2 linked regions of the Rhodobium gokarnense genome follow. The protein of the gene in region 1 interacts with the protein of each later gene in a pairwise test. Links are inferred from orthologs where the notes say so. Each region holds a gene or a part of one and is shown in the gene's direction. Other genes may lie near its edges. The genes, in order: grpE and groL.

Region 1 (3,079 bases):
GCCATCGTCGGCACGCTTCGGACCGATGGCGGCGAGACGCTCTCGATCTCCGGCCAGATCGACCGTTTGATTGCGACGGACAACGCCGTGCTCATCGTCGACTACAAGACCAACCGGGAGGTGCCGGGCGATTCGGCGATCCCGGAGGACTATGTGGTCCAGCTCGCGCTCTACCGGCATGTGCTGTCGGCGCTCTATCCGGGACGCACGGTCCGCGCCGCGCTCCTGTGGACCGCCGGTCCGGCGCTTGTCGAACTCGAGGCGGCGCGGCTCGATGCCGCGCTCCAGCGGCTCAGAGCCGGGGGATCCGGCGAAATCCTTTCCTGAAGATCGCGCTTTTTCGGAAATGCCCGTGCTTGACGCTCCGGTCCGGCGTTCTTACTTTCGAACCAACTAATGAGCGACATGCCTCGCGCATGATGCAAGCCATGAAAGAAGGACACCCATGACGACCGAAAAAATCACCGATTCGACCTTTGAGGCCGACGTCCTGAAATCGTCGGAGCCGGTTGTCGTCGACTTCTGGGCCGAATGGTGCGGCCCGTGCAAGATGATCGCGCCGGCGCTTGAGGAAATCGCCACCGAGATGGCCGGCAAGGTCAAGGTGGCGAAGCTGAACATCGACGAGAACCCGAACACGGCGATCAAATACGGGGTGCGCTCCATCCCGACGCTGATCCTGTTCAAGGACGGCGAGCCCGCCTCCATGCAGGTCGGCGCCCAGCCGAAGGGCCGCCTCCTCGACTGGATCAACGGCGCCGTCTGATCCCGGCTTCCAGTTCAGCCTGTCGCTGCCCGGGCCGGCCCGCCGACCCGGGTTTTGCCGTGTCTTTTTGTGGCCAAACCTTGACGGAGGCGGGCCGAGACCGCATATCGCGACCCGGATATTCAACAACGGACGGGCTCATACGCCGACACCGCTTAAAGAGGGCTCCGGACGCGGACCCCGAAGAGGACTGCAATGAGTGACGAGACGGGAAAGACCCCCGAGACCGAGGCTGCGGACGACACCGCCGCGCAGCCGGAGGCGGATGCGGCCGATCCGGCCGCAGCGCTCAGCGAGGAAAACGCCAAGCTGAAGGACCAGCTCCTTCGGACCCTGGCGGAGATGGAGAACCTGCGCAAGCGGACCGGCAAGGAGCTGCGCGATGCGCGCGACTACGCCGCCTCCAGCTTTGCGCGCGACATGCTGACCGTCAGCGACAACCTGCGCCGGGCGCTCGATGCCGTCGGCGCGGAAGCGCGCGAGGGCGCCGATGCGGCGTTCTCGGGTCTGCTTGAGGGCGTGGAGATGACGGAACGGGACATGCTGAAGACGCTGGAAAAGCATGGCGTCAAGAAGCTCGACCCGGCCGGCGAGAAGTTCGATCCCAACCTGCACCAGGCGATGTTCGAGGTGCCGAACCCCGACGTGCCGAGCGGCACCGTGGTGCAGGTCGTGCAGTCCGGCTACGTCATCGGCGAACGCGTGCTGCGCCCGGCGATGGTCGGCGTTGCCAAGGGCGGCCCCAAGGCGCCGAAGCCGGAAGCGAGCGAGGCCCCCGCGGAAGCAGCGAACGACGCCGGTGCGCCGGAGAGCGGCGAGGCCAATGAGAGCCCGTCGGCCGCCGGCCCCGGCGCGACGGTCGACAAGATGGCCTGATCCGGCGTTCGGCCTATTCGATCAAGAAGGGCGCTGCGGCAATCGCGGCGCCCTTTGTTTTTTCCTTGAACGGATCGATGGCGGCGAGGCCGTACTGGATTGCTTCGCTGCGCTCGCAATGACGGTAGAGAGATTTTCCTCGTATTTTCAACGTCATTGCGAGGAGGCCGACAGGCCGACGCGGCAATCCATAGGGCGTTGGCAGCGGGCTCCGTGTTAACTTGGGGCGTGCCCCGCGTGCCCATCACTCAGCCGTCACCCCGGCCCCCGAGCCGGGGCCTATTGTCCCTGCCAACGCGGTATGCCGTTTGTTGAGAGCACTTGGCCTTGGCGTGCGTCACATCAAGAACCGCGACGGGCTACCGCGTCGAGGTGGGCAATAGGCCCCGGATCAAGTCCGGGGTGACGGAAGAGGGTGTGGCGGTCACCGGGGTCACTCCTCAAATGCCGCACTGGATCGCTTCGCTGCACTCGCAATGACGGTAGAGAGATTTTCCTCGTTTTTTCAACGTCATTGCGAGGAGGCCGTAAGGCCGACGCGGCAATCCATAGGGCGTCGGCAGCAGGCTCCGTGTTAGCTTGGGGCGCACCCCGCGTGCCCAACACTCAGTCGTCACCCCGGCCCCCGAGCCGGGGCCTATTGCCCCTGCCAACGCGGTATGCCGTTTGTTGAGAGCACTTGGCCTTGGCGTGGGTCACATCAAGAACCGCGACGGGCTACCGCATCGAGGTGGGCAATAGGCCCCGGATCAAGTCCGGGGTGACGGAGGAGGGTGTGGTGAGCGTCGGGACCACCCTCAAACGCCGCACTGGATCGCTTCGCTGCGCTCGCGATGACGTCGTTTGGGCGACTCTCGGCCGGTCACCGTCCTCCGGCGCCGGTCGGGATCTCCCTGGTCGCCTGTCCGAAATTGGAGCCGAAGATGGCGGCGGCGCCGGCCAAACCCGATGAGTTGCCGACCACCGTGTTCGGCACAAGCTTGCCGACGATCTGGACGAGTTCGGGTTTCCTCTCCAGGCTGCCGAGCACCTTGTCGAGGGCCTGCAGGAGCGCAACCCGGTCCTGGCCGAGGACGTTGGCCTGGGCCATCTGGCCCTTGGCGAGTTCTTCCAGGAACTTGCGTTCCGCGCGGCCCAAAGCCTCGCGCTCCTGTTCGCGCTGGTTGGCGACCTTGACGGCGATCTGGGCCTGGACGAGGCGGGGCTGCTCGTTGGCGGTGGAGCGGGCCTGCTCGGTCTCGATGCGCTTCTGCTGGGCCGCCGTCTCGCGGTCATAGGCCTTGGAGAGCTGGTCGGCGAGCTGGACCCGCAGGCGCGAGACCAGGAGCTCCGGCGGGATCGCCGGCTCGCCGAGGCGGATCTCGCGGATGTCGACGCCAGCCTTGTCGCCCTCGATCTTGATCTTGGCCTCGATCGTCTCCTCCAGCGCCTCGCGGT
Region 2 (3,166 bases), on another replicon or contig:
AAGCCGTTAACGATGGCGGCGTTTGAGGTCGCCCCAAGGGTGCTCTGAGGCGAAAAATTTCGCCGCCATGTTGCACCGCGTCTTGACAGTTTCCTCCCCCGTGACTAACTCAGCGACGACTGTTAGCACTCACCTGAAGAGAGTGCTAACGCTCACGCAAACAGCGAACAAACGTTCACGGCAAAAACTCAGAGGAAGCTTTTCAAAATGAAGTTTCGCCCTCTTCACGACCGCGTAGTCGTCCGTCGCGTCGAATCCGAAGAAAAGACCGCCGGCGGCATCATCATCCCCGACACTGCCAAGGAAAAGCCGCAGGAAGGCGAAGTCGTCGCCGTCGGCCAGGGCGCCCGCAGCGAGGCCGGCGAACTGATCGCGATGGACGTCAAGGCCGGCGACCGGGTCCTGTTCGGCAAGTGGTCGGGCACCGAAGTCAAGATCGATGGTGAGGATGTCCTGATCATGAAGGAATCCGACATCATGGGCGTGATCGGCTGACCCGCCGGTAGCAACGACGATCGGGACGTCACCCCGGCATCCGCGCCGACCGGCGCGAGCCCGGCCTGACCGTCCCAGTCCACCACCGAACCACCCGGCGGATCCTTCCGGACCGGGAAAGAAATCAAGGAGCTGAAATATGGCTGCCAAGGAAGTAAAATTCGCATCCGACGCCCGCGACAAGATGCTTCGCGGCGTTGACCTCCTCGCCAACGCCGTCAAGGTGACGCTGGGTCCGAAGGGCCGCAACGTCGTCATCGAGAAGTCGTTCGGCGCCCCGCGCATCACCAAGGACGGCGTCACCGTCGCCAAGGAAATCGAGCTTGAGGACAAGTTCGAGAACATGGGCGCCCAGATGGTGCGCGAAGTCGCCTCCAAGACCAACGACCTGGCCGGCGACGGCACCACCACCGCCACCGTGCTGGCCCAGTCCATCGTCAAGGAAGGCGCCAAGGCGGTTGCCGCCGGCATGAACCCGATGGACCTGAAGCGCGGCGTCGACATGGCCGTCAAGGCCGCCGTCGACGATCTGACCGCCCAGTCCAAGGCGATCAACACCTCCGAGGAAGTCGCCCAGGTCGGCACCATCTCGGCCAATGGCGAGCACATCATCGGCGAGAAGATCGCCGAGGCGATGCAGAAGGTCGGCAACGAGGGCGTCATCACCGTCGAGGAATCGAAGGCTCTGGAGTTCGAGCTGGAGACCGTCGAGGGCATGCAGTTCGATCGCGGCTACCTGTCGCCGTACTTCGTGACCAACGCCGAGAAGATGGTCACCGAGCTTGAGGATCCGTACATCCTCCTGCACGAGAAGAAGCTCTCCAACCTGCAGGCCATGCTGCCGGTTCTGGAAGCCGTCGTTCAGTCCAACCGTCCGCTGATGATCATCGCCGAGGACGTCGAGGGCGAGGCGCTCGCCACGCTCGTCGTCAACAAGCTGCGCGGTGGTCTCAAGGTCGCGGCCGTCAAGGCTCCGGGCTTCGGCGACCGCCGCAAGGCCATGCTGGAGGACATCGCGATCCTGACCGGCGGCCAGGTGATCTCCGAGGATCTCGGCATCAAGCTTGAGAACGTCACCCTCGACATGCTCGGCACCGCCAAGCGCGTCACCATCACCAAGGAAGAGACCACGATCGTCGACGGTGCCGGCGAGAAGGCCGACATCGAGGCCCGCGTCGGCCAGATCAAGGGCCAGATCGAGGAAACCACGTCCGACTACGACCGCGAGAAGCTCCAGGAGCGCCTGGCCAAGCTCGCCGGCGGTGTGGCCGTCATCCGCGTCGGTGGCGCCACCGAGGTCGAGGTGAAGGAGAAGAAGGACCGCGTCGACGACGCCCTCAACGCGACCCGTGCGGCCGTCGAGGAAGGCATCGTCCCGGGTGGCGGCGTCGCTCTCTTGCACGCCCGCCGCGCCGTGGAGAAGGTCTCCAGCGACAATGCCGACGTTGCCGCCGGCATCAAGATCGTGCTGCGCGCCCTTGAGGCCCCGATCCGCCAGATCGCCGAGAACGCCGGCGTGGAAGGCTCGATCGTCGTCGGCAAGGTGACCGAGTCCAAGGACGAGAACTTCGGCTTCGACGCCCAGTCCGAGTCCTATGTCGACATGATCAAGGCCGGCATCATCGACCCGACCAAGGTCGTGCGCACTGCCCTGCAGGACGCGGCCTCCGTCGCCGCCCTCCTGATCACCACCGAGGCGATGGTCGCCGAGATTCCCAAGAAGGACTCCGGCGCACCGGCGATGCCGGGTGGCGGCATGGGCGACATGGGCTTCTAAGCCACGCGTCCTAACGCAATCGAATACGGGAAAGGGCGGTCTTCGGGCCGCCCTTTTTCGTTGTGGCAATGCTGGCGTTTCCGCGTCGCCGGACCGTCACAAAACTTTCAAGCAAGCGTCACCCGGCTTGCATGAACGCCTCCTAGCCTCCCGCCGAGCCTCAACGAATCCTCACGTCCGGATCATCGGAAATTTCCAGGGAGAGCCAGAGATCATGCGCGTCCTTCGCAGCCATCTCTTGACCGGCCTCGGCGCGATGTGCGTCGCCGGCACCGTAACCGCCGCCAATGCCCCCGCCAATGCCGCCGACGGCGCCGCCTATTTCGAGCGCCTCGCGTCGATGCCGGTCTACGAGACCCTCGATGCGGGCGTCGACAGGACGACCGAGACGGTCGCCGAGATCGCCGCCGCCTCCATGGATGGCCGGACCCTGATCTTCACCGACAGCCCGGGCGAGGCGCTGGTCTTCGTCGACGCCACCCAGCCGGCGGCGCCGAAGCCGCTCGGGCGCACCGCCCTCGGCGGCGAGCCGACCTCCGTTGCCGTCGTCGGCGGCTTTGCCCTTGCCGGCGTCAACACCTCGGAAAGCTTCGTCAAGCCGGGCGGCCATCTCGCCGTCATCGGCGTCGACAGCCGCGAGACGGTCGCCAAATGCGACGTCAAGGGCCAGCCGGACTCCGTTGCCGCCAGCCCCGACGGCAAGTTCGTCGCGATCGCCATCGAGAACGAGCGCGACGAGGACCTCAATGACGGCGTCATCCCGCAGATGCCGGCCGGCCACCTTGCGATCTTCGACCTCGACGCCGACGGCCGCCCCACCAACTGCGACGCCGTGCGCATCGTCGACATGACCGGCCTTGCCGAGATCGCGCCGGAGGATCCGGAGCCGGAATT

What was found.
Region 2: the proteins of grpE (region 1) and groL interact in binary tests that used the Escherichia coli proteins (3 or more experiments, as listed by UniProt). The link is inferred for Rhodobium gokarnense from one-to-one orthologs.

The regions. Positions count from the first base shown.
Region 1 is NZ_JAOQNS010000009.1:54,912-57,990, reverse strand. Bases 40-2,801 are described here. They hold grpE (nucleotide exchange factor GrpE), read left to right. Parts: upstream 40-961; coding sequence 962-1,642; downstream 1,643-2,801. Other genes in these bases: M2319_RS15630 (SPFH domain-containing protein), read right to left, coding at 2,505-2,801; M2319_RS15635 (hypothetical protein), read right to left, coding at 1,656-1,799; trxA (thioredoxin TrxA), read left to right, coding at 446-766; addA (double-strand break repair helicase AddA), read left to right, coding at 40-327. Outside these bases: more of addA, read left to right, coding at 1-39; more of M2319_RS15630, read right to left, coding at 2,802-3,079. UniProt on the Escherichia coli protein: Participates actively in the response to hyperosmotic and heat shock by preventing the aggregation of stress-denatured proteins, in association with DnaK and GrpE. It is the nucleotide exchange factor for DnaK and may function as a thermosensor.
Region 2 is NZ_JAOQNS010000006.1:164,394-167,559, forward strand. The notes cover bases 105-2,953. They hold groL (chaperonin GroEL), read left to right. Parts: upstream 105-634; coding sequence 635-2,272; downstream 2,273-2,953. Other genes in these bases: groES (co-chaperone GroES), read left to right, coding at 208-495; M2319_RS12335 (esterase-like activity of phytase family protein), read left to right, coding at 2,487-2,953. In the rest of the region: M2319_RS12320 (DNA-3-methyladenine glycosylase I), read left to right, coding at 1-1; more of M2319_RS12335, read left to right, coding at 2,954-3,166.